One region of the Ochrobactrum sp. 19YEA23 genome, then DNA from elsewhere that is predicted to be linked to it. Evidence: predicted binding sites of a transcription regulator. Region 1 holds the regulator's gene; each other region holds the start of a gene.
The links. Region 1 encodes PhoB, which activates phosphate uptake and scavenging genes when phosphate is short. Its sites were predicted from a motif close to TGTCATNNANCTGTCAT; they were not measured.
Positions count from the first base shown of each region.

Region 2: QBD01_RS19140 (DUF3419 family protein) is a predicted target of PhoB. The motif match lies at 7,581-7,597, and genes of this name have one in related genera.
Region 3: ppk2 (polyphosphate kinase 2) is a predicted target of PhoB. The motif match lies at 4,183-4,199, and genes of this name have one in related genera.

Region 1 covers NZ_JASAMQ010000001.1:299,882-310,394, reverse strand. The annotation lists gene QBD01_RS01420 (aminopeptidase) at 1-797, opposite strand, end outside; gene QBD01_RS01415 (hypothetical protein) at 970-1,242, shown strand; gene QBD01_RS01410 (cell wall hydrolase) at 1,323-2,276, opposite strand; gene QBD01_RS01405 (hypothetical protein) at 2,333-2,518, shown strand; gene phoB (phosphate regulon transcriptional regulator PhoB) at 2,912-3,598, opposite strand; gene phoU (phosphate signaling complex protein PhoU) at 3,744-4,466, opposite strand; gene pstB (phosphate ABC transporter ATP-binding protein PstB) at 4,561-5,382, opposite strand; gene pstA (phosphate ABC transporter permease PstA) at 5,398-6,717, opposite strand; gene pstC (phosphate ABC transporter permease subunit PstC) at 6,717-8,222, opposite strand; gene QBD01_RS01375 (PstS family phosphate ABC transporter substrate-binding protein) at 8,379-9,425, opposite strand; gene QBD01_RS01370 (aminotransferase) at 9,598-10,513, opposite strand, start outside.
Region 2 covers NZ_JASAMQ010000008.1:3,260-13,772, reverse strand. The annotation lists gene QBD01_RS19170 (metalloregulator ArsR/SmtB family transcription factor) at 1-890, shown strand, start outside; gene metF (methylenetetrahydrofolate reductase [NAD(P)H]) at 890-1,801, shown strand; gene QBD01_RS19160 (AEC family transporter) at 2,270-3,205, opposite strand; gene QBD01_RS19155 (lytic murein transglycosylase) at 3,275-4,513, opposite strand; gene QBD01_RS19150 (GH25 family lysozyme) at 4,635-5,483, opposite strand; gene QBD01_RS19145 (class I SAM-dependent methyltransferase) at 5,588-6,286, opposite strand; gene QBD01_RS19140 (DUF3419 family protein) at 6,288-7,523, opposite strand; gene QBD01_RS19135 (hypothetical protein) at 7,900-8,118, shown strand; partial or broken gene QBD01_RS19130 (antifreeze protein) at 8,260-8,714, shown strand; gene QBD01_RS19125 (DnaJ family molecular chaperone) at 8,885-9,595, shown strand; gene QBD01_RS19120 (N-acetylmuramoyl-L-alanine amidase) at 9,595-10,416, shown strand.
Region 3 covers NZ_JASAMQ010000005.1:181,265-191,777, reverse strand. The annotation lists gene QBD01_RS14790 (ornithine cyclodeaminase) at 1-668, shown strand, start outside; gene QBD01_RS14785 (hypothetical protein) at 681-875, shown strand; gene QBD01_RS14780 (DUF930 domain-containing protein) at 915-1,814, shown strand; gene QBD01_RS14775 (hypothetical protein) at 1,921-2,073, shown strand; gene QBD01_RS14770 (transporter) at 2,144-3,151, opposite strand; gene ppk2 (polyphosphate kinase 2) at 3,197-4,105, opposite strand; gene QBD01_RS14760 (TIGR03364 family FAD-dependent oxidoreductase) at 4,336-5,460, shown strand; gene phnX (phosphonoacetaldehyde hydrolase) at 5,474-6,295, shown strand; gene QBD01_RS14750 (efflux RND transporter periplasmic adaptor subunit) at 6,484-7,536, shown strand; gene QBD01_RS14745 (efflux RND transporter periplasmic adaptor subunit) at 7,572-8,642, shown strand; gene QBD01_RS14740 (efflux RND transporter permease subunit) at 8,639-10,513, shown strand, end outside.

The sequences.
Region 1 (10,513 bases):
CGCAATGCATGCGGCGTGGTAAACACCTCTTCCGTCGGAATATTCGGATTGCAGGTAATGCCGTTCTTGGCGGTCGACGCGCCGCCGTGCCACTCGTGACCATCAGCAAGTCCGACCGTCAGATCCGTGCCCGGGCCCTTGAAGTTCAGGGCGCTATAGGCCTTGCCGTTCAGGAAGCGTGTGCGGGTGCGAAGCGCTGCATTATGTGCAGCCCATGCGCCAATCGGATCTTCGACATCCACGCGCGAAGCGGCGAAGATGGCCTCCGCCAGCTTGCGGGTCGCCACCTCTTCCGGCTCATTCGGGAACATGAGCTGCGCCCATGCCGCATTCGGATAGGAAACGATGTTCCAGTTGATGTCGAAACCAGCGATCTTTTCCAGCGCCGGCTGATAGGCCTTGGAATTGGCGCGATTGGCGCGCGAAACCTTCGCGGCGTCCTGGCTGGATAAAAGCATCGGATTGTCGGCAGCAATTGCAAGACGCGCCGCACCTTCGGAATAAGCCTTGGCCATGCCCTCATAGAGCCAGGTCGAAGCACGGTCGAAGCTTGCATCCGGCGCATTTTCATAGCGGGCCAGCGCAATCTGGTCATCGGCGAAGAATGGCGTCACCAGACCAGCGCCCGCCTTATAGGCATGTTTGGCAATCAGTCGTACCAGCGGCAAGGCAATAACCGGCGCCGTGATGATCAGATCCTGCCCCTCACGCAATTGCAGGCCGACGCGGACGGCCACTTCAGCCAGCCGTTCGAGCTTCACCGGATCAATGACGGGATTTTGCATATCGTGAGCCATGGGCTGCAGACCTCTTTGATGCGAAAGCGCCTCCCTCAAGAAAGGGGGCGTCATGAAAGAATCACTTCTGTACACTCGCCGCCAGTTTATCAGATGGCGCAATTAAACCACGTTCTTTTCAGGATATGGTCTATACTGGATACCGCGGTCAGCAATATGGAAAGCAAAGAGAATGAATAAGAAAGCGCTTGTATTATTGGGACTTGCGGGCCTGCTGGCCGGTTGTGTCACCATGACGCCGGAAGAGCGCCGCGCTGCCGATGAACGGACCTGCCGGGGTTATGGGTTCAAGCCGCAGACCGAAGCATTTGCCAATTGCCTGATGCGCCTCGATCTCGACCGCCGCGCAGATCGCCGCGCCTGGGAAAACCGCGTCGATTTCTACGACCAGCCGATCATGCTCTATCAGCCGATCTATCGTCCAGTTGTGGTTCGCCCCCGGTAGTTACGGCAATTCGCATAGCTAAAATGAAAAATGCGGGCCAATCGGAAAGATCAGCCCGCACCGAAACCGTTCAAATCAACTTATAGAGGCGTTTCCGGCCGGTCCTGCGACAGGAGCAACGCGCCGATTGCATCGGCCTGCTTCTGGTCTGCCGCTGCATATCCGAGCGATTGCGGCGGGCTTGCAGGCGCCGACGTATCGAATTGCGGCTGATAGGACGCAACCTGCTGAATCTGTGGCTGTGCCTGTGCTGTCGCTATACCATTCTGGTGCGAGAGGCGATTGCCACGTGCCTGCGGGCCAAGGCCGCTGCCCCGTATAGAGGTTTCCATCTTTGCGGCATCCGCCAGCGCGACCTGTACGGTGGGCGCTGCTTCCGGCACTGGACCGGCCTGTGGCAGCGTCACGTCATAAGACGGATCTTGCGGCGTGGATGGCGACTGCGGCGAATAGGCGAGAGCCAGATTGTATGGCTCCTGCGGCACCGGGTTCTGCAACGAGCCGTCGCGGTTGCGCTTCTCGTAGAATGAATTACCGCCGGCAACCAGCACGTAATGCATGTTGTTATACGGGAATGACAGACCAGCCGTGTGGAAGAACATGGCGTTCTTCAGCTTTGGATGGCGCTGGCCCTTCAGCACGGCGTCAGCAGCTGCCTGAACGTCGGGCAGCTTGCCCGATTCCATCCTGCGGCTGAGAACGCCCGGTGCGAACTGGTTCTTCTGACCGACAACGCCACAAATAGTATCCGGATAACGGCCCGATGCGAGGCGGTTCATGACGACCGTACCGACAGCCATCAGACCATCAGGGCTGGAACGGTTCGATTCGAAGAACATTGCGCGCTCGAGGCACTCCTTGTCCCTCGCCGTGTAGGTATAGGTCTTGACGCCGTTAACCGACTTGACGTGGCTTGCGGCCGCCGTCTTCTCAGTCTTGGCTGTGGTGCCGGTCGTCGTGCAGCCCGTCATTACGAAGGGCGCTACGAGCAGTCCTGCCAATACAGGCAGCTTCCAATTACCAGCGCGCGTCAACGGCTCAGTCTCATATTCAGGACCCTTAACTGAAGCAGTCGATCCGAAGGCCAATAATGACCGGTACGGGTCTAGCTGCGGTGCAAGTCAAAGCAGGCGAAGATCAAAAATCAAACAACCTGCCGTCGCTCGTCTTCTTCAAGGTTTTGGAATTTTTAGGCCAAAAAAAGGCAATGGGTCAAATTCCGAAATTGCTGAAACCATCGAAACGGCCACAAATGAAACCCGAATCACGAGCGTAATTGCCCACACAAACCATTCAAAACTATTAATAATTTCTTAATGAACCTACAGAAAAGAGATAAACCTTTGATTTGATGGAAATCATAGTTCCTCAATACAGGCCACATCGCTGCCTTAATTCGCAACTGCTGTAAAATTTTGATATATCTTGCTTCATCCGGTTGGGAAAATCTGCGGCGTAACTGTTTTAGCAAGTCCTGCGCCGGTTCCTTCAACTTTGATGCAAGCTACGTAACATTCCGTGAGATTGGCCATTTTTGGCCTTTTCAGCACCTCATCTGACCGAATCGGGTGGAGCAGGCAACTGGCAAAATGGGCACGTCTGAAAGTGATCGAGCCCGCCTTTCGGTCACGAAAGACGGGCTCGAAGAGCAGTTTCTATTGAAGTTCGATCAGCCGAAAGAATAACCGGCGCCGCGTACCGTGCGGATCGGATCAAGCGCGCGACCCAAGTTGATAGCCTTGCGCAGGCGTCCGACATGGACGTCGACGGTGCGATCATCGACATAGATGTCCGGTCCCCAGACACCATCGAGAAGCTGGCTGCGTGAGAACACGCGGCCCGGCGACATCATGAAATATTCCAGCAGGCGGAACTCCGTCGGTCCAAGACGAACTTCCTTTTCTTTGCGGTAAACACGATGCTGCTGGCGGTCGAGCACCAGATCGCCCACCTTCAGCACATGCGACAGCAGGCTTGGATTAGCGCGGCGCAGCATGGCCTTGACGCGGGCCAGAAGCTCAGGCGTCGAGAACGGCTTTACGACATAATCGTCGGCGCCGACGCTCAAGCCGCGAACGCGTTCGCTTTCCTCACCGCGGGCGGTCAGCATGATGACCGGCAAACGTTCCGTCTCCGGCCACTGGCGCAGACGGCGGCACAGTTCGATGCCCGATACGCCAGGAAGCATCCAATCGAGGATGAGAAGATCCGGTACGTTCTCGCGCAGCGCGATTTCAGCCTCGTCGCCGCGTAGCATCGTATCCACCTGATAGCCTTCGGCCTCAAGATTGTAGCGCAGCAGAACGCTCAGCGCCTCTTCGTCTTCCACCACAGCGATTTTGGGTACCTGTGACATCCAATATTCCCTATTAAAATCCAGCGAGCGGAAGATACACGTCCCCCTATCGACCGCGTGCCGCCGCGCTATTCACTCATTCTCCACCGCATTTGGAGCTCCTTTCGGCAAAGCCGTCCTGATGTGCTCCAAACGCAGCGCTTACTCAGGGCTTGCGTGCCTCATCCACGACGATGCCGTGGCTCAGGTCTTCTTTCGGTCGTTCGGCAGGCATCTGCAGGCCGGTCACGATGTAATAGACGGTTTCCGCGATGTTGGTCGCATGGTCGCCGATGCGCTCGATATTCTTGGCGCAGAACAGAAGATGCGTGCAGGCGGAAATATTGCGCGGATCTTCCATCATATAGGTGAGCAGCTCGCGGAACAGCGAGGTGTACATGGCGTCGATCTCATCGTCGCGATCACGCACGATATTGATCTGCTGCACCGAGCGCGACGCATAGGCGTCGAGCACGTCCTTGAGCTGGGTCAGCGCCAGTTCGGCCAGCGTTTCAAGACCGCGATAGAGCTTGACCGGCTGGCGGGACTCCGAAACGGCGGCAACGCGCTTGGCAATGTTCTTGCCCAGATCGCCAACGCGCTCCAGATCGGCGGAGATGCGGATCGAACCGATAATCTCGCGCAGATCGACAGCCATCGGCTGACGCTTGGCGATGATCATCACGGCCTTGTCGTCGATTTCGCGTTCGCTGGCGTCCAGGATCAGGTCGTCTGAAATGACGCGCTGGGCAAGGGCGTTGTCTGCATTGACGATAGCGGCGACCGACTGTTCGACCATACGTTCCGCATGTCCGCCCATTTCGGCGATCTTGTGGGTGAGAAACTTCAGTTCCTCATCGTAGGAACGAACGGTATGCTGAGACGGCATGGTAGACCTCGTAATATAAATTGCGGGGAAGCCGCACTTCTGTTTTTGCTAGCGCAGTCCGCGGGCAAGGGAGGCTTGTCCCCCGCCCTCGTTGTTAGCCAAAGCGTCCGGTGATGTAGTCCTGCGTGCGCTTTTCGGTCGGCGCAGTGAACATCGTTTCCGTGTCGCCCACTTCGACCAGATTGCCGAGATGGAACATGGCGGTGCGCTGCGAAACACGGGCCGCCTGCTGCATGGAGTGGGTGACGATGACGATGGTGTAGTTCTGGCGCAGTTCGTCGATCAGCTCTTCCACCTTTGCCGTAGCAATCGGGTCGAGCGCCGAGCAGGGTTCGTCCATCAGAATGACTTCCGGGCTCACCGCAATCGCACGGGCAATGCACAGGCGCTGCTGCTGACCGCCGGAAAGACCCGTGCCCGCATCGTGGAGGCGATCCTTCACTTCCTCGAACAGGCTGGCCTTCTGAAGGCTCGTCACGACGATTTCTTCAAGATCGGTCTTGGAGCGGGCCAGACCGTGAATGCGCGGGCCATAAGCCACGTTCTCGTAGATCGTCTTCGGGAACGGGTTCGGCTTCTGAAACACCATACCCACACGGGCACGCAGTTCCACCACATCGATCTTCGGATCGTAGATATCCTCATTGTCGAGGGTGATCTTGCCACCGATGCGGCAACCTTCAATCGTGTCGTTCATGCGGTTGAGCGAGCGAAGGAATGTCGACTTGCCGCAGCCGGAAGGACCGATCAGCGCCGTCACCATCTTTTCCGGAACATCCAGGTTGACATCGAAAAGGGCCTGCTTCTCACCATAGAATACGCAAACCTTGTCGCCGCGCATCTTTACGGAACTGGTGTTGGCGTTCATCTTTTCTCCTACGGCTTTCTCGAGAGTACGTTCTGTCATCAAGTTCATAGCTTCGACTCCCGTTTACCAGCGGCGCTCGAACCGGCGGCGCAGAATGATTGCTGCAATGTTCATCACGGCCAGGAACAGAAGCAGGACGATGATAGCGCCGGACGTGCGTTCCACAAAGGCGCGTTCTGCTTCATTGGCCCACATATAGATCTGGACAGGCAAGGCGGTCGCCGGTTCCATCGGGGTGGACGGAACATCCGCCACGAAAGCCACCATACCGATCAGCAGAAGCGGAGCGGTTTCACCGAGTGCATGGGCGAGCCCGATGATGGTGCCCGTCAGAATGCCGGGCGCGGCGAGCGGCAGGACGTGATGGAAGACCATCTGCGTCTTGGAAGCGCCGAGGCCGAGCGCAGCGGCGCGGATCGATGGCGGCACCGCGCGCAATGCGGCGCGCGTCGCGATAATGATCGTCGGCAGTGTCATCAGCGTTAGAACCAGACCGCCGACCAGCGAAGCCGATCGTGGCAGGCCGAAGAAGTTGACGAAAACCGCCAGACCCAACAGACCGAACACGATGGACGGTACGGCTGCGAGGTTGTTGATGTTCACCTCGATCATATCGGTCCAGCGGTTCTTCTTGGCGAACTCTTCCAGATAGATCGATGCGGCGACGCCGATAGGCAGAGCCAGACCCAGCACGATCAGCATCATATAAAGAGAACCGACCAGCGCCACACCGAGACCGGATGTTTCCGGGCGGCTCGATGCGCCATAGGTGAAGAGGCCGGTATTGAAGGCTTCCTTCATGACGCCTTCTTCCGAAAGCGTCTTCATCCAGCCGACCTGACGGTCGGAAACCTTGCGGCTCGTTTCAGGCACGGTCAGGTCGATCTGCCCCTTGAAGGCGGAATCGATGTCTGCGCCTGCCAGAACCGGAACGGTCTGCGTCGTGCCGATGAGCGACGGATTGTCCATCACCATCTGGCGAAGCTGAATGCGCACGCCGTCCGAATAGAAGCGACCGAGATCGCGCATGGCCGGACGGTCCGTGGGCGACACGCCAAGCTTTTCAGCCAGAGCATTGCGCACCAGAAGCGGATAGTTCGCCGTGATCAGCACGTTCGGATCAGTCGCGCGCTTGTTGCCCGGATCGATCACCTGCGCCTCAAGCTTGACCGGCAGGTAAAGCGTCGTCTGCCAGAAGGCGGTGTAGCCCTTGGAGAAAACAGAGAACAGCAGCGCACAGAGGAAGAACACGCCAATCGAGATTGCAGCGATGCCATAGAGGCGGAAGCGGCGTTCGGCAGCATAGCGGCGCTTGAGCCCGATATCGCGGCGCACCGGCTTTGCAGAAACCGCGCCGCTTGCGTTGAAGGTCGTATCGGTCATTATTCGTACTGCTCCCGGTACTTGCGCACGATGTGCAGCGCAAAGATGTTCATGATCAGCGTCAGGACGAAAAGCGTGATGCCGAGCGCAAAGGCAACCAGCGTCTGGGGCGAGTTGAACTCAAGATCGCCGGTCAGCTGATTGACGATTTTCACCGTGATGGTGGTCATCGCGTCGAATGGATTGATATTGATACGTGCCGCAACACCTGCCGCCAGAACCACGATCATGGTTTCGCCGATAGCGCGTGAGGCTGTCATCAAAAGTGCGCCGACAATGCCCGGCAGTGCCGCTGGCAGGACAACGCGCTTGACGGTTTCGGAGCGGGTTGCGCCAAGACCGAGCGAGCCGTCGCGCAGCGTGCGCGGAACAGCGGTGATGATGTCGTCGGAGAGCGACGACACGAAAGGAATGAGCATCACGCCCATGACGAGACCGGCTGTCAAAACGCTCTGCGCCATGATGAAGCCCTGTCCGCCCGCAATCGCGGCGGAAAGGTCACGCAGGAACGGGCCGACCGTCACGAGGGCGAAGAAGCCGTAGACGATACTTGGAATACCGGCCAGAAGCTCCAGCACCGGCTTGACCACCGTGCGCACGCGCGGCGAGGCGTATTCGGCCATGTAGATGGCGGCGAACAGGCCGACCGGAACTGCGAACAGCATGGCGACCAGCGCGATATAGAGCGTACCGGCCAGAAGCGGGATCAGGCCGAACTGGCCCGTTTCGCCACCGGAACCGGCAGCGGCAAAACGCGGATCCCAGACCGTACCGAAGAAGAAGTTCCAAGGGGAAACAGCCTGAAAGAAGCTGATCGTCTGGAACAACATCGAGCAAATGATGCCAATGGTCGTCAGAATGGCGATGCCGGACGCGGCGATCAGCCCCCATAGCACGATGCGCTCGACATTGTTGCGGGCGCGCATGCGGCGGTTGATCGTGGAGAGGCCGAAAATCAAACCGGCAACGGCAATGACCAGCGCCACGGCGGCACCGATTGTGTGTGTCAGGTCCGTCGCCTTCTTCAGATAGAGGGCGATGGGCACCATGTAGTCCTGGCCCTCGGTTGCGAGAGCCACGCCCTTGTTGCCGAGAACCGTGCGCGCATCCTGATAAGTGGATGGGAAGCTTTCCAGCTCCGCCGGCGTCAGGCGCTCAAGACCGTTGGCGAGACCGCGCACCATACCGAGCTGAAGGCTGCGATTGGTATAGGAACCACCCTCGACCGCATCGGGCAGCCGTGAGGAGGCGCTGTGATCGAGATAAACGGACGCTCCGATAGCCCAGACAGCAAGAAACAGAACTGCAGGCAATGCAGAAACGAGGAAAACCCACCAGCCATGATAATGCGGGCGGGAATGCATTTTCTCGGCCGTCGAACCCTGACCAGAACCTTGGGTCGCGACAGGCTGCGCTTTGTCCAGTGCAACAGCGCGCTGACGGCCGATAAAGAAGCCGACTAACCCGATTGCAATGACGCTAACGAGAACCAGAAAGAAGGACATTCAATTTCCCCGGTTGCCCTGAAAAATGCGAAACGACAAAGACATGACCCCTATGACCAGACTGTCAGTTCCGCGCGATTGCGCCTCTCATATTAGAATGGCGCGAAAGGAGAAGAACGCGGGGAGGTTTCATCCCCGCGTTCCACAGTTTTAGTCTTACTTTGCAGCCATCGTCTTACCGTCGGTGAAGGCAGCGCGCTGCGCTTCGCGCTCTGCATCCGGAGCCGGAACCAGACCGTATTCAGCGAGCGGGCCGTCAGGACCGATCATCTGGTCGTTCAGGAAGAAATCAACATATTCCTTAAGGCCCGGAACGACGCCGAGGTGAGCCTTCTTCACGTAGAAGAACAGCGGGCGCGAAACCGGATATTCACCCGAAGCAACGGTGGCAGCCGACGGCGTGATGTCGTTGACGGTCGCAACCTTCAGCTTGTCGGCGTTGTTTTCGTAGAAGTAGAGGCCGAAAACGCCAACGCCGGTCTTGTTGGAGTCGATGCGAGCCAGCGTTTCAGCATAGTCGCCGTCGATGTCGACAGCCTTGCCGTCCTTGCGAACTGCGATACAGGCCGAAGCGGCAGCCTTGTCGTCGAGACCGGCCTTCTTGATTTCGTCCAGAGCGCCCGAGTGCTTGCAGCCGTCAGCAAGAACTTTTTCTTCGAAAACTTCACGGGTGCCGTGCTTTTCGCCCGGGATATAGGCAGCAATGTCCCAATCCGGCAGGTTCGGGTTGACCTGGTTCCACTTGGTGTTTGGATTGTCGACCAGCTTGCCGTCGACAACAACCTTGGCGGCCAGAGCCTTGTAGACGTCTTCAGGCTTCAGCTTCCAATCCGGACCCTTTGCGTCGGTCGCGAAGACGATGCCGTCATAACCGAAGCGCACTTCCTGAACGTCCTTGACGCCAGCGTCGACGCAAGACTTCAGTTCCGTGTCCTTCATGGCGCGCGATGCATTGGCGATATCGATGGTGTTTTCACCGACGCCCTTGCAGAATTCCTTGATACCTGCGCCCGAACCGCCCGATTCAACAACCGGCGTCTTGAAGTTCGGGAAGGTTTCGCCGAAGGTTTCAGCGACGATCTTTGCGTAAGGCAGCACGGTCGAGGAACCGGCAACCTGAATCTGATCGCGCGCCTGGGCAGCGGAAACCGACAGAACGGCAGCAATGGCCAGCGCCGCGGTCGAGGAAATCATCTTGTTCATGAGCAGCAGCTCCTGTTGTAAAAAGCCTATGACGATTAGCGTCAGTAGCCGTCTACGCGCTCTATATTACATTCATATGACAGTAATGTTACAGGTTTGTAGCAATGCTTCGCGCCACCAATTGTGTGGGGTTTCGCAGGCATTGGAAGAGCTGCTGGAACTGTTATGGGAATCAAAGCCGTAGGCCAGATAAACGGGCTCCCGTGGCTTCAATGCCCGCTACATCGGCATTGGCAAAGGCAAAACGCAGAAACGCCTCCTGTCCTTCGCCGAAGAAGACACCCGGCAATGTGACAATGCCCAGCGACTTCGCAAGACGCTCGGCAACCGTCACCGAAGATACGCCGTCGAAGGGATGGCGCACGAAAGCAAAATAGGCCCCCACCGCCTCGACGCGCCAGCCGTCGATACCCGCCATGACAGAACGAAGCGCTGCCGCCCGGCGTGCAATTTCCTTGCGGTTGTCATTGCGCCATGCTTCCAGCGGGGCAAGTGCACGGGCGACCGCCACCTGCGGCGCGCGTGTGGCGCAGATTTGCAGATTGTCCATAACCTTGGCGATATTGGCCACCATATCAGCACCCGCAACAATCGCCCCCAGACGATGCCCCGGAATGCAGAAGGATTTTGAGAAACTATAGAGCTGGATCAGATGCGATGGCCAGTCGGCCTCGCTAAACAGCCCATGCGGCGCATCTACAGCATTCAGCAGAAAATCGCGATAGGTTTCGTCGAGGATCAGCCATGTTCCGTTGGCACGGCAGAGCGCGTAGATCTGGCCAAGCAGTTCCGGCGGATAGACCGCGCCGGTCGGATTGTTCGGAGAAACCAGCGTCAGCGCCTTCACACCGGGATGCAGCGCCGCCCGCACATCCTCGACCGTCGGCACAAAGCCGTTTTCCGCACGGCATGGAAACGAAGCCGGCTTGATGCCGAGCATTTCCAGCGACGAGCGGTGGTTGAAATAATACGGATCGGTGGTCAGCACCGTGTCGCCGCTACCAGCCACACACATGATGGCCGCGATGAAAGCCTGATTGCAGCCGGATGTGACATGCACATTGCGCGCTTCAATCGATGCACCATAG
Region 2 (10,513 bases), on a different contig from region 1:
TCGGCCAGTCGCAGCCGCGCGTGTCACGCCATCTCAAGCTATTGGGCGAAGCCGATCTCATCGACCGCTATCAGGAAGGGGCATGGGCCTATTTCCGGCTGGCGGACAATGCGATCTGCGGTGATCTTGCGCGTGGCTTGCTGGCGCGTCTCGACCGTTCTGATGCGCTGGTCGAGCGCGATCTGGAGCGGCTATCACAGGTCAAGTCCAGCCGTCAGGAAAAGGCTGCGGCCTATTTCAGCGCCAATGCGGGTAGCTGGGGCGAAATCCGCAAGCTGCATGTGTCCGAAAATGCGGTAGAAATTGCGCTCAAGAAGATCGTCGGCGAGAAGCCGTTTCAAGCCATGCTCGATGTCGGGACTGGTACCGGGCGCTTGCTGGAGCTTTTCGCGCCGCTTTATGCGCGTGGTCTCGGCATCGACATTAATCGCGACATGCTGGCGGTAGCCCGCGCCAATCTCGATCTTGCAGCCATCGGCAATGCGCAGGTGCGTCAGGGCGATGTTTATGCCCTGCCGGTCGAACGCGAGAGCTTCGATCTGGTGACGATCCATCAGGTGCTACACTTTCTGGACGATCCGCTTTCGGCGATCCGCGAAGGCGCGCGTGCGCTGCGCCCGAATGGTCGTTTGCTGATTGTCGATTTTGCGCCGCATACGCTCGAATTCCTACGCGAAGACCATGCGCATTTGCGCCTCGGCTTCAGCGACGAGCAGATGCTGGGCTGGATGAAGGAAGCAGGCCTTGAGCCTGAAAAGACGCTGGAGCTGACCCCGAAGGGTGCAAGCGGCGATGAGGGACTGACCGTCAAGCTTTGGCTTGCACGCGATCCGCGTCTGCTCATTGCTGATCCGGCAAAGAATGAATCAAGCATGACGGAGACAGTGTGATGGGTTTTTATGGTCTTTCCCGCCGACCGGATGTCGGCCAGACCACCCGGGTATCGTTCGAATTCTTTCCGCCCAAGTCGGAAGAAATGGAACAGCGCCTCTGGGAAACGGTCACACGGCTGGCGCCTTTGCAACCGGAATTCGTGTCCGTCACCTATGGTGCGGGCGGCTCGACGCGTGAGCGTACGATCCGCACTGTCGCGCGTATCCTGAAGGAAACCGATATCCAGCCTGCGGCGCATCTGACCTGTGTGGATGCAACGCGCGAGGAAGTCGACCGCGTAGTCCGCGAGTTCGCCGATCTCGGCGTCAACCGTTTCGTCGCCCTGCGCGGTGATCCGGCTGCGGGCATTGGCGAAAAATATGTGCCGACAACCGGCGGCTATCTGAATGGCGCTGATCTGGTCGGCGGCCTGCGCCAGATTTCGGATTTCGATATTTCGGTTTCGGCCTATCCGGAAAAGCATCCGGAAAGCCCTGATTTCGCAACCGATATCGACATGCTGAAGCGCAAGGTGGACGCTGGCGCCACGCGCGCGATCACGCAGTTCTTCTTCGAGAACGATCTTTATGAGCGTTATGTTGAGCGCGTGCGCCGGGCTGGGATTTATATCCCGATCGTTCCGGGCGTCTTGCCGGTGCATAATTTCAAGCAGGTCAAGAATTTCTGCGCCCGTTCCGCGACGCATATTCCGGCCTGGCTGGCAGAGCGTTTCGACGGGCTGGAAAATGATCCGCAGACGCATCAGCTGGTGGCTGCGGCCATCGCCGCCGAACAGGTTATGGATCTGATCGAACGCGGCTTGCAGGACTTCCATTTCTATACGATGAACCGCGCCGATCTGCCCTATGCGATCTGCCATATGATCGGCATTCGCCCCAAGACCGAAGCGGCTCTGGAGCCTGCATAAGTCCTTTACGAGACCAAGAAAAAAGCCCGCCGTTTCGGCGGGCTTTCTGTTTCTTGCGAGACGGGTCTATCCTCGAAACCTGTGTCGCCGTAATGGTCTGATGCGTCTGCTTTACGGTATGACGCCTGCTATCAACGCTGCAACAAATGCAAATGCTGCACAGATCATGAGGACATTCAAAGATCGTGTCAGTCCCATCGGTCTGTCTCCTTCATATGCGCCAGACAAGCGCCCGGCGCGCGCTGGTAGAGACTGGAATCTAAGCGCAAAAAGCCGCGAACAAAAGAAGATTTCGTACTGCAACCTGGCGTGATTGCGAAAAAAACCTTCTGTTTACCACCTAAGTTATTGAAATTTCTGACCTGAAAAATCTGTTCACATTTCATGAAAAAGACACAGAACTGACAGGATTTACGGGGCAATTGCCACAATTTCCACAGGCTGTTTGCAGCGATACCCCGCTTTTCGTCAGCGGATCAGGGCGAGAAACGCCGACAGAGTCACCACGGAAATGACTGTCGAATAGAGAATGACATTGGAGGTGATGGCTGCCTCGCGCCGATAATGTTCGGCGAGCATGAAAGGGCCGGTGCCCGTCGGCAAGGCCGCGAGAAGGGCAGCGCTTTCCGCCATCAGCGGCGGCAATTCGAACACATAGACTGCAAGCAGCCATGTGGCGAGCGGCTGGACGATCAGCTTGACCGAAACGAGGAAGGCAATGGCGTTGACGCTTTCGCGTTCGACCTTGCGCGATTGTGCGAGAAACAGACCGAGCGCCACAAGCGCGCAGGGTGATGCTGCGCCGCCGAGCATTTTCAGAAAGGTTTCGGCAGGGGCGGGGATCGTCAACCCGAGGAAAGAGAAGATCGCTCCGAGCGCCGGTGCAAAAAGCAGTGGATTGCGGATGAGTGAGCGAACGACTTTCCAGACGAGATGAAACGGCTTCTTTTCGGTTTGCAGACCGATTTCGATCAACACGATCGCAAATGCGAAAGTGACGCAAACGGTGATGATGATGGAGATGGTGGTTGCGGCCAGAACGCCGGAGCCGAAAGCGATCATCGACAGCGGAATGCCCATATAGCCCGTATTGGGATAGGCGGCATTGAGGCCGTCGAGTGCTGTATCGGCAAGCGGCAGCTTTCCGCGCAGCCGCACAAGAAAGGGCAAGACGAAGGCGATGGCGCTGCTCAGCAGGAAGACGGCAATGAATCCCGGCTGCCAGAGTTCGCTGCCATGGGTATTTGCCATGATGTCGAACAATAGCGCAGGCAGCGCGAGATAGACCACGAAGCGGTTCAGCTCTGCAATGGCATGTGGTCCCAGTATTTTCAGCTTGAAGGCGCCCCATCCGGAGAAAATGAGCGCAAATACAGGCAGGACGACGAGCAGGGTAGTGAGCATGAAACAGGCATTCGTGATGAGAGCAGAATAGGAAAAGGCGCGGAGATGATCCCGCGCCTTATGATGTTCTTAGAGCTTGTCCAGAAGCTCCTGGGTTGGCCAGGAATCGGCAGGCATGCCAAGCCGCATCTGTTCGGCGCGCACAGCATCGCGAGTCAGGAGACCGTAAACGCCGTCGATCTTCGCGCCCATATCATAGCCGCGTGCCTGAAGCTTCGTTTGCAACTCCTTCATCTGCTCCTGCGTCAAACCCGGAATCGGATTGCCGGGATCGAATGCAGGCGCACCGGCAAGGCGCGTTGCAAAATAGGCGGCGGTCGTCGCGTAGACGATGGACTTGTTCCATTCGACGAAGACGTCGAAATTCGAATAGGACAAAAAGGCCGGGCCCTTGCGGCCAAGCGGCAGCAGCAGAGAGGCATCGCCGTCATCGGGTCCGAGTGGACCATTCAGGCCGGTCACGCCCTGCTCAGCCCACCAGGAATGCGGCTTGCGATTGGTGCGGATGGCTTCTTCCCAGGGCAGATCCTTGGTGATGCGCACTTCTTCCAGCCACGGCTGGCCGCGTTTCCAGCCCAGTTCGGAAATCATGCGACCAGCGGTCATCATGGCGTCAGGAACGCTGTTCTTCAGATCGACCTTGCCGTCGCCGTCACCATCGACGCCGCGCTCCAGATAATCCTTGGGCAGAAGCTGCATCATGCCGATTTCGCCAGCCCATGCGCCGGTCGTGCTGGCATCAACAACGCCCGTGTCGAACAGCTTGAGCAGCGCGATCAGCTGCGGACGGAAGAGATCCGGACGGCGGCAGTCATAGGAAAGGGTGACGAGCGCGTTCAGCGTGTCGAAGTCGCCCTGAATTGCGCCGTAATCGGTTTCAAGGCCCCAGAAAGAGGCAAGAACCGGACCCGGCACGCCGTAGGTTTCTTCAACTTTCTTGAAGACATCGGCCTGTTTGATCAGATTTTCCCGGCCTTTTTTCAAGCGCGCTTCGGAGATGAGGCGCTTGGAAAATTCGGTGAAGGTCAAATTGAAAACAGTCTGCTTGCGATCCCGGTCGAGCACTTTCTGCTCAAGCGATGCCTTGTGCAACTCGCTGATACCCTTTTCGCCGACGCCCGCTTCACGCGCTTCCTTGGCCAGATTTTCGATCCACTGGCCAAGATCGGTTTCGCATTCCGGCTTGGGTGCATTGACGGCAGTTTCAGCGGGAACCGTGGGTGTCGGAGAGGCATTGGCGGTCTGTGCATTCGACACCGCGGTCGAAGCGAGCAGGGCGGCTGTCATGATGGAAGCAACAAACTTCATCGGTAACTCACACTCGTTTTGCAGGGAGCAACAGGTCCCTTCCAAGGATTGCTAAAGCTATTGCCCCAACAAGCCATGGAAATGAAGCAAAACTTGATGTGTGAGCTCAAACAGGCCCGTCTTAACGGGCCTTGTTGCTTTCCAGCCACTTTTTCCACGTGGCGGCGTCGCCCGCGAAGACATTGATGTCTGCATCGCCCTTGATGCCCGGAATGACGCCCGTGCCGGTATATTGCCAGAACGTCCACGGATGCGGGCCGTATTTCTCATCCGGATGACCGGCGACCGAGCGCAGCCAGAACGGATAGTCCGGAATCTGGCGCAGATCATTGTCGTCGAAGAAATCGACGGTCGTGTAGATGATCGGACGCTTGCCATAGTGCTTTTCAAGCGCGGCAAGGAAGATGCGCATTTCCTTGCGCACAACCGCCGCATTGGGCCGTAATTTGCAGGTTGGCGATTGCGGGTTCCATTCCATATCGAGAACCGGCGGCAGCGCGGAAGGATCGCGCGGTACATTCTGGATATACCAACGGGCCTGTTCGATGGCCGGACGGCAGAAATAATAGAAATGATAGGCGCTGCGGGGAATGCCCGCCTCGCGGGTGCCGTTCCAGTGTTCGGCGAAGCGGTCGTCTACTCGGTCGCCGCCCTCGGTCGCCTTGATGAAGGTAAAGGAGATGCCGCTGGCGCGCACGGCGCTCCAGTCGGTGTTGACCTGGTATTTTGAAACGTCGGTGCCGTGGATCGGATAGTGCCACGGCGTCTTGCCGGTCCAGTCATGCGGATTGCTATCACCGAAGCGTGGCGCCTTCACTGATCCCGATGGCGGCGGAATACGGGCAACCGTGCCGTGCTTCTTCACATCGGAAAAATCGTAATCCACCGTCGTACAGGCCGAAAGCAGAAAGACGCCCATGCAGGAGGCAAAGCAAGAGCCAAGAAAATTGCGGCTGGCCAGACGGCTCATGAGACGTTTCATGCAGGGTTTCCGGTGTCGCGAATCAGTCCCTACAACGGTTACGCGATCCGCGACCGGTCGTCATCAGCCCAGTGCTGTTCTTGCTCCTAATTTTAAGCTGAAGCGCGAATAACGGCTATCCACGCAAAGCCGCGATAAAGCACGCGGCGCTCCGCCGACAGGCCGCGCTCGGCTGCAAGCCGCTCACATATGGCGAACATGTCCTGCCGCGGCGTTACATGGAACCAGTCGAGCCATGTGTAGAGACCGCGCTTGAACCATCCGGGCAGGCGGGACTGATCGCCGAAATCGACGACATGCAATTCACCATCCGGTCCGAGATGCCGGATGCTTTCGCGAATGACCGATTGCCACTGCGGAATCATCGATATGGCGTAAGAAATGAAGATGCGGTCGAAGCCGGTTTGACGGAAAAGCTGCTCGGGATCGAACTGCGCCGCATCTGCAAGTTCCAGTTGGGTACGGCTTTCGATCCCTGCACGTTTGGCGGCGCTGCGGGCGGTATCCAGCATCTCTGCTGAAATATCGATGCCGTAAAGTTTGGCATCGGGGTAGTGCTGCGCCGTTTTGACGAGGTTGCGACCGGTGCCGCAACCGATTTCCAGAATGCTGCCGCCGTCTGGCACATGGAGTGTCGCGATCATCTGGTCGCGACCCAGAAGGTAATATTTGCGGGTCGCATCATAGAAATGACGCTGATGGCGGTAAACCTTGTCCATCAAACGCGCATGGCTTGCACCCTGACCATTGCCCTGTGCGCTCGCACGGCTTCCTTCCGGGCTTTGCAGCATATCAGGCGTCCTTCAGGACATAGAGGTGAAATCCGCCATAGATCGACGAGCGGTCGCGGTCGTGCAATGCGCGGGATTCTTCGGCGCGATATTCCCAGCGGCCGAGGATTTCCGGTGCAACACGACCGGGCAGCAGGCTCGGTTCGGCGGCGGTACGGAAAATTACGCGAGCGCCCGGCGCGGCAGTGCGTGTGATTTCGTTCCAGACGGCATTGAGCTGGCTGTCGTTCATCCAGTCCTGCGCGTCGAGCAGGATGTAGCGATCCACCGATGCAGCAGGCTTGGCGGCGAGAAAATCAGTGTAATTGGCGTTCTGGACCGTCATGCGGTCGGCGCGGGCGCGCACCGTTTCGAAATTGGCGCGTGACAGATAAGGCGGCAACGGGCCGGTTTCCTCATCGCCGCTATAGCCGCGCCCGAAGGCCTGCCAGGCGAAGTAGTTTTCCGTCAGCGGAAAGCCGCAGGCGAGCTTTTCGAGGCGGCTGCGCAGCACCTCGGCCATGTTGCCGTTTCCAGCAGTGGCAAGCGCGTCATATTGCTGGGGTGGAATGCCGAGGCCGAACAGCGAGGATTTACGCGCCGTCGCCCAGCGCACCATGCGCTTTTCAAACAAAGGCGCCAGCGCCGTGTCGAAGAAGCTGCGCTGTTCTTCGATGGTGCGCGACTTGAGGATATCGCGTGGGTCGATGCCGTAAAGGCGCGCCACACGGTGCCCCATGCCGATGAACACACCCAGCAGGCCGTGACGGTAGAGGTCGCGCCAGAAGATCGAAATGCGCTGGCGACCGTTCCACTTGCGCTTTTCCCAGTAAGCGCGGCTTTCGGCATCGAGATGCGGACGCACGAAGCGCTTGTAGGCGGCAAGGTTGGTCTTGTCGTCTGCCTTGCCATAAAAGCGGTAGAAGGCGTTGTAATCCGGCAGGTTCTTGAGCGCTGCGAGCTTTAGCCGGTTGAAGGCGACGTGCGCCTCGTTGAGATCCACCGCTTCCACGCGCGCCGGATCGGCAGTGAGGTAAGACAGAGCGTTACAGCCGCCGGACGCGATGGTGACGATGCGATGACCGGGCTGAATTGCGAGCGCTGTCATATCCACATCGGGGTCTTCCCAGATCTGCGGATAGACCAGCCCCTTGAAGAGCCAGGCGAACAATCTTTCCGAAAAGCCAGCGCGGGAAAGCGCATGGTTCTGGGTTACTGCACGTTTCAGAATGGTACCGTCAGCTGATTGTTCGGCCATAAAATTCCCCTTTGGGACGAATCCCGCGCTTGGTTTCAAAAAGTTAAACACCGGGGCATGACAGGGGATTGACGGATTAATGACCGCTTTCTGACAGCGAAATGCACGAGTAAGTGCCTGCAATCTTGGCGTTTTATTACGGGCGGTAAGACTATTTGAGAGAACCTTTCCTCTTCGCTGCCGTTTTCTTCTGTGACGGTGGGTATCGACAGGACTTCTGTGCCTGATCCAACCGCAAAAGTGATCGACCGGTAAGGAGCCGGCCGGACACGAAGAAAGCTACGAAGAGAGCAGAGGGGTGTTTTGCGCAAATTGCGCCATGCTCAACAGGGATAAGCTCGCAACGAGCAAACCCACGCTAGGAAGGAGAGCCAATATGAAGAAGTTTCTGATTACGTCTGTTGCCGCTGTGTCGCTTCTGGGCCTTGCCGCCTGCAATGAGAAGAAGGATGACGGCGCCAGCAACGCTCCCGCACCGGCACCGGCTGCGCCTGCCGCACCTTCGAACAATGATACGACGACCACGCCTGCAACGCCGGCTCCGGCTACTCCGGGCACGGGTACAGGCGGTACGGGTAGCGCGCCTGCTAATTAAGCGGGATTGTTATTTAGCACCCAGCAAGTGCGGGCAAGTTGCAGCCGGTGAGCTGTCATAGTCCCGTATGGTAAATGTCTTACGAATGGCGATCCGGGAAACTGGATCGCCATTTGTCCCAGAAGGAATTGCATTGAATGAATGATCCCGCGGCATTTTACGGGAAAGACGGCGCGCAAGCGATTTCCGTGTTTAAACGCAGGCTGTCTTCGGCTATGGCTTTGATCATGAACCGTAACACCTTGTTCTTCGTTGCCGCCATTGTTCTGGTTGCGCTTGCTGCTTGCGGCAAGGGCAATGACGAGAAGGCCGCTGCTCCGGCGCAGGATGGCACCGCTGTTTCGCAGCCTGCCGCACCGGCGGAAGGGGCATCGGACAAAAAAGGTCCGGATCTCGTCAAGGCCTTGCGTGACAATGCCGGTGTGAATACGCCCGAGGAACAGGCCGCTGCCATTGAACGGGCGCGCACCAACGCCGTTTCCGCTGCAAAGGCGGTCGGACAGAATGAAGAACAGGCTCAGGCCGCGGGAGAAGCGGCTGCCGCGACAGCGCAACGCTCTTTCACTGAACGCCAGAACGCGGTGCAATCGAACTGAGTTGGGCCAATGTTCCGGTTGTATGTTTGAAGCGCAATCAGCGCAATAATCTTTCGATGCGGCGCATTTCTCATCACAGACCGGTGATAAGAGCATATAAATAATTGTTTTTTCGACCGCACTTCATGCGGGCGGTTTTCAGCAGCGACGGAATTTTGTAGAACAGAACCATGTCGATTTGGGTTCGCATCGGTGAGTTTGTGGCGTCAGTGACGTCGAACGCTATTACAGGCGTTATCGAGGCTGTGCGCACCGTTTTTGAAGGCGATGCCGATACGCGCAGGCGGGTTGCTTTCTCCATTGCCATGATCGCCCTGTCAGCCAAAATGGCGAAAGCCGACGGGGTCGTGACGCAGGACGAGATACGGGCCTTTCAGGATATCTTCGCGGTGCCGCAGGAAGAAACCGCCCATGTGGCGCGGCTTTATGATCTGGCCAAGCAGGATGTGGCAGGCTTTGAAAGCTATGCCCGCCAGCTGGCCGGTCTCTGTCAGGAAGGGCAAAGCGAATGCCATCTTCTGGAAGATATTCTCGACGGGCTGTTTCATATCGCTAAGGCCGATGGCTATGTCCATGAGAAGGAAATGGCGTTTTTGACCGAGGTTGCAGGCATCTTCGGTTTTGACGAAGTTGCCTTCGACCGCATCGCAATACGGCATGTGCAGCGCGGCGAGGGCGATCCCTACGCCATTCTCGGCCTTGAGCGCGGTGTGTCGTTCGACGATGCGCGCAGCCGCTATCGGACGCTGGTCAAGCAGCATCATCCCGACCGGCTGGTCGCGGAAGGTCTGCCGCTGGAATTCATTACTATTGCCAATGCGCGTCTTGCTGCCATAAACGCTGCCTGGGCAAGCATAGAAAAGCATTTGGAGGCTGCGTAATGCAGGAAACGAGCGGCGCAACCGAATTTCGGGACGAGGATCAGGATCTGGCCGAACTGGCGCTGAAGCAGGCCGACTTTGCGGGCGCTGCGCTCGATCCTTCGCCTAATTTCGGTCCGCGTCGTGACGGCAAAACGCCTGTCTATCTAATCCTGCATTATACGGGTCTGGCAACCGCGCAGGAGGCCGTCGACATTCTCAAGTCGCCGGAAATGCAGGTCTCGGCCCATTATCTCGTTCACGAGGACGGGCAGGTGGCACAGATGGTGTCGGAAAAGGCCCGTGCCTGGCATGCAGGCAAAAGCTTCTGGAAGGGCGAGACCGACATCAATTCAGCCTCCATCGGCATTGAAATCGTCAATCCGGGGAATCTGGAAGACTATCCGCCTTTCAAGGATGCGCAGATCGAGGCAGTCATTGGCCTTTGCCGTGATATTTGCGAGCGTTATGCCATTGCGCCGGAAAACGTGCTTGCGCATTCGGACATCGCACCGGCGCGCAAGACCGATCCGGGCCACAACTTTCCGTGGAAGCGTCTGCATGATGCGGGCATTGGCCACTTCATCGAGCCGACCTCGATCCGTGGCGGTCGGTTTCTGGCGCGGGGCGAGCAGGGGCAGCCTGTGGAGGCATTGCAGTCCATGCTGGCGCTCTATGGCTATGGGGTCGAGATCACCGGTGTCTTCGATGAGGACACGGAAACGGTGGTTAAGGCATTTCAGCGTCACTTTCGGCCACAAAATGTAGACGGTGTGGCTGATGTTTCTACCATAGATACCCTCTACAGACTGATTTTTTCCCGCCAGAATGTTACCGCCTGAGCGAGCGGCGGTAACGGGATGACTTTCGCAATTTAATTCGAATTTCGTTCAAATTTTCAAAAATTTAGCCGAATCACTTTTCCGGCTCCGCCTGTGC
Region 3 (10,513 bases), on a different contig from region 1:
TGGCGCGCCCGGATTCCAAAACGCTGACGATCATCGGCAATGGCGCGCAGAGCGAGTTTCAGGCGCTGGCCTTCAAGGCGCTGCTTGGCATCGACAATCTCCGCCTGTTCGATATCGACCGCTCGGCAAGCGAGCGTTGCGCAGCCAATCTGGCCGACAAGGGCTTTGCGGTCACTATTTGCGGTTCGTCGCAGGAAGCCGTCGAGGGTGCGGATATCATCACGACCGTCACCGCCGACAAGCAATATGCCACCATTTTGAGCGACAACATGGTTGGCCCCGGCGTTCACATCAATGCCGTTGGCGGCGATTGCCCCGGCAAGACCGAGCTGAACAAGGAAATTCTCCTGCGCTCGGATATTTTTGTCGAGTATCCGCCGCAGACCCGCATTGAAGGCGAAATCCAGCAATTGCCGGAAGATTATCCGGTCAAGGAGTTGTGGGAAGTGATCACGGGTAAACTGCCGGGCAGAACATCGGATCGCGCAATCACGCTGTTTGACAGCGTTGGCTTTGCAACCGAAGACTTCTCTGCCCTGCGCTATGTCTTCAGCAAGCTGGAAGAAACCGGTCTCTATGCTGAACTGGACATGCTTGCGGACCCCGATGAGCCGCGCGATCTCTACGGCATGCTGCTGCGATGCGAGCAGGCATTGGAAGCCGCATAAGATTTCGCCGGGATGCCTGGCATCCCGGCTCAGAAGATCGAGCGGTTCCTACACCTGTGGAATCAATGGAACCGCTCTATCTTTTTCTTCACGCATTATTCTGCGCAAAACCGCTTCGCACTTTTGCTGGAAATGCTCAAATCGGCCCAACACATGCTGTTGGGCCTGTTGTTGACGCTGCAATGTGATATCACCAACAGCATGTAACAGTGCGCGTGTAGTTGGATATCCTTGATCGTCTGAACGATGCAGCAATTGGCCAGAAAAATATCTGCAGAAATCGGCTGGGGTATTCCAAGCTCGATCGTCCTGCATCTGTTGCTGGCCTTTGTTCTGCTCGTCCGCTTGCCGGAATTACCGACAGCGCAGGAACAGAGCGTCAATGTAGAGCTTGTTCCCCCACCACCGCCCGCCGAAGAAAAACCCAAACAGGACCAGGACACGCCCGCCCCTGCGCCACCGCAGGCGCAAGCCCAGAAGCTTGCCTTTGAGTCCGCTTCCAACGACCCCAAGGATGAGACGCCGGAGCAGCCGGACGTTCCACCAGCGGCACCGGAAGCAAACGAAAAGCCCGACGAAGTTCCGCCTGCAACTGCCGAGGCCAAGAACGAACAGCCGCAGGAAGAGAAGCAGGAAGCGGCGGAGCTGAGCGCTCAATCTTCAAATGTCGATGACACCAACGGAGCCGCAGCGCCAGCTGTCGAGAACCCGCCCGTTCCGCAGCCAAAGCCGGAACAGGAAAAGCCAGCCGCCAAGGCCGTTTCGGAGCAAAAGGCTGAAAATTTCAAACAGGCGCGCAGGCTTTACTCGAAGGATGCCCTGTCCGACCCGCGCGTGAAACAGGCGCTGGGCAAACTCTCGCCGACGGATCGCGTCATCCAGATTTGCAGTATTGAAGCGCTCGAACAGATCCGCCGTCAGCAACCGGGCGCTTTCCCCGACATGCTGGCGCGCGCCGGAGGTTCGGTTTCCAACACCGGGCTGACGGTCAGCAATGGCGCGTTTCGCAGCCGCGCCCAATGGTATGGCGTGGACTTCAAATGTCAGGTCGATGCCGACGCGATGTCGATCCAGTCCTTCAGCTATGCCATCGGCCACGCCATTCCCGAAAGTGAATGGGGCGCACGACAACTTCCCCGAGACTAAAACATATTAAAGCCGAGCGCGCCGGAAGTGATGAGACAAGGCAAACAGCATTTGCTACAGTTCTCGATGTAATGCCCCACGAAACTAACCTTGAATGGAGACAGGCATGAAAGTCGTATTTGTGACGACCGCTGTCCTCGCTCTGTCGGTTACGGCTGCGATGGCAGACTGCCCTTACCATAGTGCGCAATCTTCTACCAAAATGGAAAAGCCGCAAACAACGGCGAGCGCAGAGACTACGGCACCCACCCAGAAATAAATATATTTCCAATGGGAGGCGTCGTGTGAAACGGTGCCTCCTGTTTGGGACACGGGAACCCAGACGCTAGTCAAAACCGCAAGCTGATACCGGCCTTGCGGAGAAGCCAATAGAACAGCGCTGTCGCGCCTACTCCCAGCAGCATCGCCCAGCCAAAACCGGACCCGTCGCCGGTGAAGGGCAGTCCGGCGGTGTTCATCCCGAAAATCCCGGCAATCAGCGTGCCCGGCAACAGCAAGGCGCTCATCACCGCCATTACTTTGAGGCTGCGGTTTGAATCATCCGCCAGTTCCGCCGCGATCTCTTCCTGAAGCAGCCGCGCACGATCATTGACCATGACGATTTCACGGTCGAGCCGCTCAAGCCGCATGGAAAGCCGCTTCAAAACCGCATGGCCCATCTCTGGCAAGGTCCAGTCCAGACGGTCTTCTTCTTCGAACAAGGCCACCATACCGGCCACCGGGCGGTGCAACGAGACGGCCAGACGGCGCACTTCCTTGAGGTCCCGACGTTCGTCGTTCAACCGCTCTGTCACCAGCCTGTCTTCCACGGAATCGAGCATTTTGCTCGCTTCGTTGAGCCGTTTCGCCGTGTTCTTGCAGAAACCCGTCACCACAGCCTCGAACAGTTCATAGGCCGTTGTCGGGCAAAAGCCGCTCGCGAATGAATGACGCACCCGGTCTATGGCTTCCAGCGGATGCCGCCTGCCGGTGACAAGAAGTCCGCTCGTCACCGCAAAATGCAGGCGACCGATAGTCGTGGACATGCGCTCCATATCCTGATGCATATCGGCGATGACGCCATGGATCGTCCCGGCTTCGTGGCTGAGCACCAGACTGTCGTCATGCCCCTCCAGTATCGCCCGCGCCGAGGCGGGCAAGGCGCAACGTTCAGAAAGCCATCCTTGCGCACGCTGATCGACCAGATCTACATGCAGCCAGACCCAGCCGTCCTGCGCGGCCAGTGCAGCACCCACCTCACCGGCTTTCAGTTCAACCACCGGCTGGTTGGGGCGCTTGTGAAAAGCGCCCACCAGACCGGGACAATGTTCCGTGTTGGAACCGTGAATAATGTTCAATGGCGTATACCGATGCTCGGCGCAAAGCGGCCTCGCATGAGACTTTCAATAGACTTCCGGCACATACATTTCGGACGGGGTCTGGTGACGCACATAATCGTCATGACGCACGCGTTCCGGCAGATGGATGGCAGATTTCGGCACATCCTCATACGGTATCTGCGTCAGAAGATGCGCAATGCAGTTGAGGCGCGCCTTCTTCTTGTCGACGGCTTCCACAACCCACCATGGCGCTTCCTCAATATGAGTGCGATGCAGCATCTCTTCCTTGGCCTTGGTGTAGTCTTCCCAATGCACGCGGCTTTCAAGGTCCATCGGAGAAAGCTTCCACTGCTTCAGCGGATCGTGGATACGCATGTTGAAGCGGAATTCCTGCTCCTCATCGGTGATCGAGAACCAGTACTTGATGAGAATGATCCCGGAGCGCACCAGCATGCGTTCGAACTCGGGAACGGAGCGGAAAAACTCTTCCAATTCGTCCTTAGTGCAAAAGCCCATGACCCGCTCGACCCCGGCGCGATTATACCAGGAGCGGTCGAACAGAACCATTTCGCCAGCGGTCGGCAGATGCGGCACATAACGCTGGAAATACCACTGATTACGCTCGCGTTCGGTCGGCGCAGGCAGCGCGACAACGCGGCAGACACGTGGGTTGAGGCGCTGGGTCACGCGCTTGATCGCGCCGCCCTTGCCAGCAGAATCACGGCCTTCGAACAGCACTACGACCTTGAGCTTCTTGTGCTGCACCCAGTCCTGAAGCTTGACCAGCTCATGCTGGAGGCGAAACAGTTCGCGGAAATACAGGCGGCGTTCCAGCGTCTGCTCGGCAGGGCCGGACATGCCCTCAGCGACCATCGCGTCAAGCCGCTCTTCCTCGATCTGCATTTCCAGCTCTTCATCAAAACTGTCGGCGATTTCCGCCTTGATACGGTCCAGATGGCTGTTCTCGAACATGTTCACACCATAAGCTGAAGATTATCCCCGAAACCGCAGCGGCTCCGCGCGATTGCACAGAATACTAGAAGCCCCTCATGACGGTTTCGTGACGTAATTTCGTCGGTCGTATTCCTTATTACTTTCCCCCAAGACTTTCTGTCGTCCGCCTCATCACATGTCGACCGTCATCAAACTGAAATATCTATCAGCCATGGCAGGATATGTGTTTCGGTGAGGACAGAACCCAGATGAAGAATACATACGATCTTTTGGTTGTCGGCGCGGGCATTGTCGGCCTTTCCACCGCACTTGCCGCAGCCCGAAAAGGCAAAAAGGTCGTTGTCGTCGAGCGCAATGCCAAGGCTGTCGGCGCATCGATCCGCAATTTTGGCTTCGTCACCATATCCGGTCAGAAGGCTGGCGATCACTGGGCACGGGCGCGGCGCGCCCGCGACATCTGGGCCGAGATCGCCGACGATGCGGGTATTGAGATCATCCATCGCGGACTGGTCATGCCTGCTTACCGCGAGCAAGCGGAAACCGTGCTGGATGCTTTTCTGAAAACGCCGATGGGTGAAGACTGCCGCAGACTGACACCCGGCGAAGCGCTGGAACATGTGCCGTCGATCCGCGCCGATGGAATGCGCAGCGCGCTCTTTAGCCCGCATGAACTACGCGTCGAATCGCGCGATGCCATCCCGAAAATTGCCGCGTGGCTGGAACGCCGCCACGGCGTCACCTTCCACTGGAACACCGCCGTCAATGCCATTGAAGGCAACAAAATTACCACCAGTCGCGGCATCATCGAAGCGGAAGCCACGGTTGTGTGCCCCGGTGACGACTTTTCGAGTTTGTTTCCAGAACGCATCGCCGCCTATGATCTGCGCATCTGCACGTTGCAGATGCTGCGCGTCATGCCCGCCCGAACCGCGCATTTCGGTGCCGCCGTCATGTCTGACTTAAGCTTTGGCCGCTATGAGGGCTTTGCCGATCTGCCGGAAGCCAAGGCGCTCTGCGACCGGCTTGATGCCGAACTTGGCGAAATGCGCCGGGGTGGCATTCATCTGATCGCCGTGCAATCCGCTGACGGTTCGCTGGTGGTGGGAGACAGCCATGTTTATGGCAATGCCCCCGAACCTTTTGCACAGGAACGCTTCGATACGTTGATCATGGAAGCCTTCGACCAGATATTCGATCTGCCGGGCCGCGAGGTCATCGGGCGCTGGTGCGGAACCTATGCCTCGGCCAGCGACCGCGTGGTCATGGTGGACGAACCCGCCGACAATATCCGCCTTGTCATGGTCACGGGTGGAACCGGCGCTTCGACAGGCTTCGCGCTCGGTGAGCAGGTCGTCAATTCACTCTACGCATAGAAACGGAGCAGTCATGGGACATCTCAAAGCAGTCGTGTTCGATTGGGCAGGCACGGTCATCGACTTCGGTTCCTTCGCGCCAATGGGTGTGTTTGTGGAAGCATTCGCGCAATTCGGCATTGAGGTTTCGATTGCCGAGGCGCGTGAACCCATGGGCCGCCCGAAATGGGATCACATCGAAGCCATGCTGGCACAGCCGCGCATCCATGCTGCATGGGAAGCACACCACGGCCACGCACCGACACAGGCCGACATTCAGGCTGTCTACGATGTGTTCGTTCCGCTGAACGAACAGGTTGTCGATCAATATGCCGATCTGGTGCCGGGTGCTGTAGAAACGGCCCGCGCATTGCGCGAACGCGGTCTCAAGATCGGCTCCACGACCGGTTACACCCGCTCGATCATGGAGCGCGTCCTGCCGCTTGCCAAGGCGCAAGGGTATGAGACCGACAATCTGGTCTGTGCCGGGGATTTGCCGCACGGACGCCCGACCCCGATGAACATGTATCGGTGTTTTCTCGATCTCGATGTCTGGCCAGCGCATGCTGTCGTCAAGGTTGACGATACCGGCGTCGGGATAGACGAAGGACGGGAAGCCGGATGCTGGACAGTGGGCGTATCGCTGAGCGGCAACGAAGCGGGCGTCACGCCGGACGAACTGGCCAAAATGAGCGAAGCCGAAAAAAACGCGCTTCGCGAAAAGGCATCTGCCGTTCTTTCCCGGCACCAGCCCGACTACATCATCGATACGGTTGCCGATCTTCTTCCGGTTATCGAGGCAATCGAACGACGGCTCGTCAATGGAGAGCGCCCCCTTGCCCATAGCCCTGCCTGAGCGAAGGGCTTCACCGAATTAATTTGACGCAAACGTAAAAAAATAAGCTTTCGTTGAAACCCGTTTGATTGCATTCTCCCGGACATGCGAACCACCGGGATCGTTCAATGATTGCAAAACCTTCCTTCCGTTTCCTCCGCTCCGGACGAAGCGTCATATTCGGAACCACGGCTGCTTTTGCATTCTGCATGTCGGCAATGACATTTGTCGTTCCAGCCCATGCTGATTCCCGCAATGTGGTTGCGGTTGCGGTGATGAAAGTCGCGGCAAGCGATTATCAGCCTAAATTGACGCTGTCCGGTGCGATCGAAGCCCGTTCGCTGGTCAACACATCGTTCCGGCTTGGCGGGCAGGTTGTGGAGCGCAAGACAGAGATCGGCCAGCATGTCGAAAAGGGCGAGCTAATCGCCCGCATCGATGATGCCGAACAGCAGGCAAATCTGCGTGTCGCTCAAGCATCGAAGGATGCGGCGCAAGCACAGCTCGTTCAGGCGGACGCGAATTTCAAACGCCAGAAGGCGCTGCTGGCTCAGGGTTTCACGACCCGCAGCACCTATGATCAGGCAAACCAGACCCTACAAACCGCGCAAAGCACGCTGGCGAGCGCCGAAAGCCAGCTGAGCGACGCGCGCGATCAGCTGTCCTATACCGAACTGCGTGCCCCGGTTTCCGGTGTCGTGACAGCGCGCAACATCGAGGCGGGCCAGGTGATACAGGCCGCCCAGACGGCGTTTTCCATTGCTGAAGATGGCCCCCGCGATGCCGTCTTCGACGTGCAGGAAACGCTGGTGAACCACGCCAAGGACGGCATGGGCGTGACAATCGCGCTCCTGTCGGACGCCTCAGTGGTTGCAGAAGGCCAAATCCGTGAAATCTCCCCTGTCGTCGATGCACAGACCGGCACGGTCAGGGTCAAGGTCGGCATCGCTCACACCCCACCGCAGATGGCGCTGGGCGCGACCGTAACCGGCACCGTGCATATGGAGAACCGTCAGGTCATCGTCCTGCCATGGAGCGCCATGACCTCCGACGCCGGGCGCGCCGCCGTGTGGCGGGTAGCTGGAGATACGAATGTCGCAACGCTGGTGCCGATCACCGTGCTTTCCTATGAAAAGGAACGGGTGATCGTTGATAGCGGCCTGAACGACGGTGAACTGATCGTCACGAAAGGCGCACAGATGCTGCGTTCGGGCGAACCGACCGAAATCATGCAGACGCAGGAAGGGGCGGTTGCGCAATGACGCCAGAAATCCGAAAGCCAGTTGCCCTGCCCCTGATGCGCGTTGCCGTCCTGATGGCCACCATTGCGCTTGCAGCTTGCGGCAAGAGCGATGAAAGCGACGCCAAGGCTGAACCCGTCCGCCCGGTTCTCTACATGGTTGTCGAACCAAGGCCCGCCACGCAGGCCGGTTTTGCCGGTACGATCGAGCCGCGCTATTCGACCGACCTCGCCTTCCGCGTGCTCGGGCGCATTATCACCCGCCCGGTACAGGTGGGCGATCTGGTGCAGAAGGGCGAGACGGTCGCAACGCTCGATCCATCGACACTTGATCTGGCGATCCAGTCGGCAAAGGCCGATCTCGCAAGCGCCGAGGCGCAATTTGCCAATGCCTCGGCCAGTGAGGAACGGCAGCGTATTTTGCTGCAAGGCAACAATGTTTCCCAAGCCGATTACGATGCCGCCAGACAGGCACGCGACAGCGCCAGCGCCAATCTGGAAAAGGCCCGCGCCGGGCTGAAAAAGGCACAGGACCAGCGCAGCTATGCCGTGTTGCGCCCCGACTATGACGGGGTGATTTCGGCAACCAATGCCGAGGTTGGACAGGTCGTGTCCGCGGGACAGGCCGTGATGACGGTCGCGCGCCCGGATATTCGCGAAGCCGTGGTCGATATTCCCGACAGCATGACCCAGTATTTTGCGCCCGGCGCTGCCTTCAATGTGCAGCTTCAGGCCGACCCGTCCGTGACCGGTGCAGGCACTGTGCGGGAAGTGGCCCCGCAGGCCGATGCACAAACGCGCAGTCGCCGGGTCAGAATTGCGCTCGATAATCCGCCTGACGGTTTCCGCCTGGGCGCGACCATTCGAGCGGCTCTTGCAACGCCGGAAAAAAATCTGGTGCGACTGCCGATCCAGGCTTTGCGCGAGGATAGTGGCAAGACAAGCATCTGGATCATCGATCCCGACAAGCAGACCGTTTCGCTGCACGATGTTCAGGTCATCGAGCGGCAGGGCAGCAATTTCGTCGCTGGTGGCGTCGATGTCGGAAGCTATGTGGCTATTGCCGGCGTACATGAGTTGAAAGAAGGACAGAAAGTCCGTCTGGACCAGAAAGGAACTGGCCTGTGAAAAAGGGATTCAATCTGTCCGACTGGGCTTTGAACCACAGATCGCTGGTCTGGTATTTCATGCTCGTATTTCTGGTCGCGGGCTTCGTGTCCTATATCGATCTCGGTCGCGAAGAAGACCCGGAATTTACCGTCAAGACGATGGTGGTGCAGGCCAACTGGCCGGGCGCGTCGGTTGAAGAAACGCTCAATCAGGTGACCGACCGCATCGAGAAGAAACTCGAGGAACTCGATACGCTGGATTATACGCGCAGCGTCACCACTGCGGGCCAGTCGGTTGTCTTCGTCTTCCTCAAGGATACGGTGCGCAAACGGCAGGTCACCGACGCCTGGAACGAAGTCCGCCATATGCTGGACGACATCAAGCCGGACCTGCCGAGCGGCGTTTACGGGCCTTATTACAACGACAAGTTCGGCGATGTTTTCGGCAATATCTTCGCCTTCACCGCCGACGGCCTGTCGATGCGGCAGCTGCGCGACTATGCCGAAGACGTGCGCGCAAAGATTTTGACGCTGCCCAATGCCGGCAAGGTCGAGCTGATCGGCGCGCAGGACGAAGCCATCTATCTCGAATTCTCGACACGGCAGGTGGCGGCACTCGGTCTCGACCAGCAAGCCGTGCTGCAAGCCTTGCAGGACCAGAACGCAATCACGCCATCGGGCGTCGTTCAGGCCGGGCCGGAACGGATCAGTGTCCGCGTCAGCGGCCAGTTCAATTCCGAAGCCGATCTGCGCGCGGTCAATCTGCGCGTCAATGACCGGTTCTTCCGCCTTTCCGATGTCGCGACCATCACACGCGGCTATGTCGATCCGCCGACATCCATCTTCCGCGTCAATGGCGCGGATTCCATCGGGCTTGGCATCGGCATGAAGCCGAACGGCAATCTGCTCGAATTTGGTGCAGCGCTCGACAAGATGATGCAGCAGGTGACGGCGGAACTCCCGGTCGGCGTCAAGGTATTCAAGGTGGCCGACCAGCCGCATGTCGTGAAGGAAGCCGTTTCCGGCTTCACCAGCGCGCTGTTCGAAGCCGTGGTCATCGTGCTTGCGGTCAGCTTTGTAAGCCTCGGTTTGCGCGCCGGTTTCGTGGTGTCACTCTCGATCCCGCTTGTGCTTGCAATCACCTTCCTGTCGATGTCGCTTCTGGATATTTCGCTCCAGCGTGTGTCGCTCGGCGCGCTCATCATCGCACTCGGCCTTCTGGTCGATGATGCCATGATTGCGGTCGAAATGATGGTGGCGCGACTGGAATTCGGCGATCCGATCAACAAGGCTGCAACTTACGTCTATTCGCATACGGCTTTTCCGATGCTGACAGGCACGCTTGTGACCATTGCGGGCTTCATTCCAATCGGCCTGAACTCCAGTCAGGCTGGCGAATATACCTTCACGCTCTTTGTGGTGATCGCGGTTTCACTGGTGGTTTCATGGATTGTCGCGGTGCTGTTTGCGCCGCTGCTCGGCGTCACCTTCCTGCCCAAGAAAATGAAGCCTCATGCGGAAAAGCGCAGTCGCTTCTTTGAAGCCTTTTCCAAGGCGCTGTTGATGGCGATGCGCTATCGTTGGGTGACCATCGTCACCACGATACTCCTGTTTGCGGTTTCTGTTTTCGGGATGCGCTTCATCGAACAGCAGTTCTTCCCGCAATCGGATCGCCCCGAACTCGTTCTCGACTGGACCTTGCCGCAAAACAGTTCCATCGCCGAAACCCGGGCTCAGATGGAGCGTTTCGAACAAACGATGCTGAAGGATAATCCCGACATCGAGCATTGGAGCACCTATGTCGGGCAAAGCGCGATCCGCTTCATCCTCTCCTTCGACGTGCAGCCGAACAATCCTTATTTCGGCCAGATGGTCGTCGTCGCCAAGGAT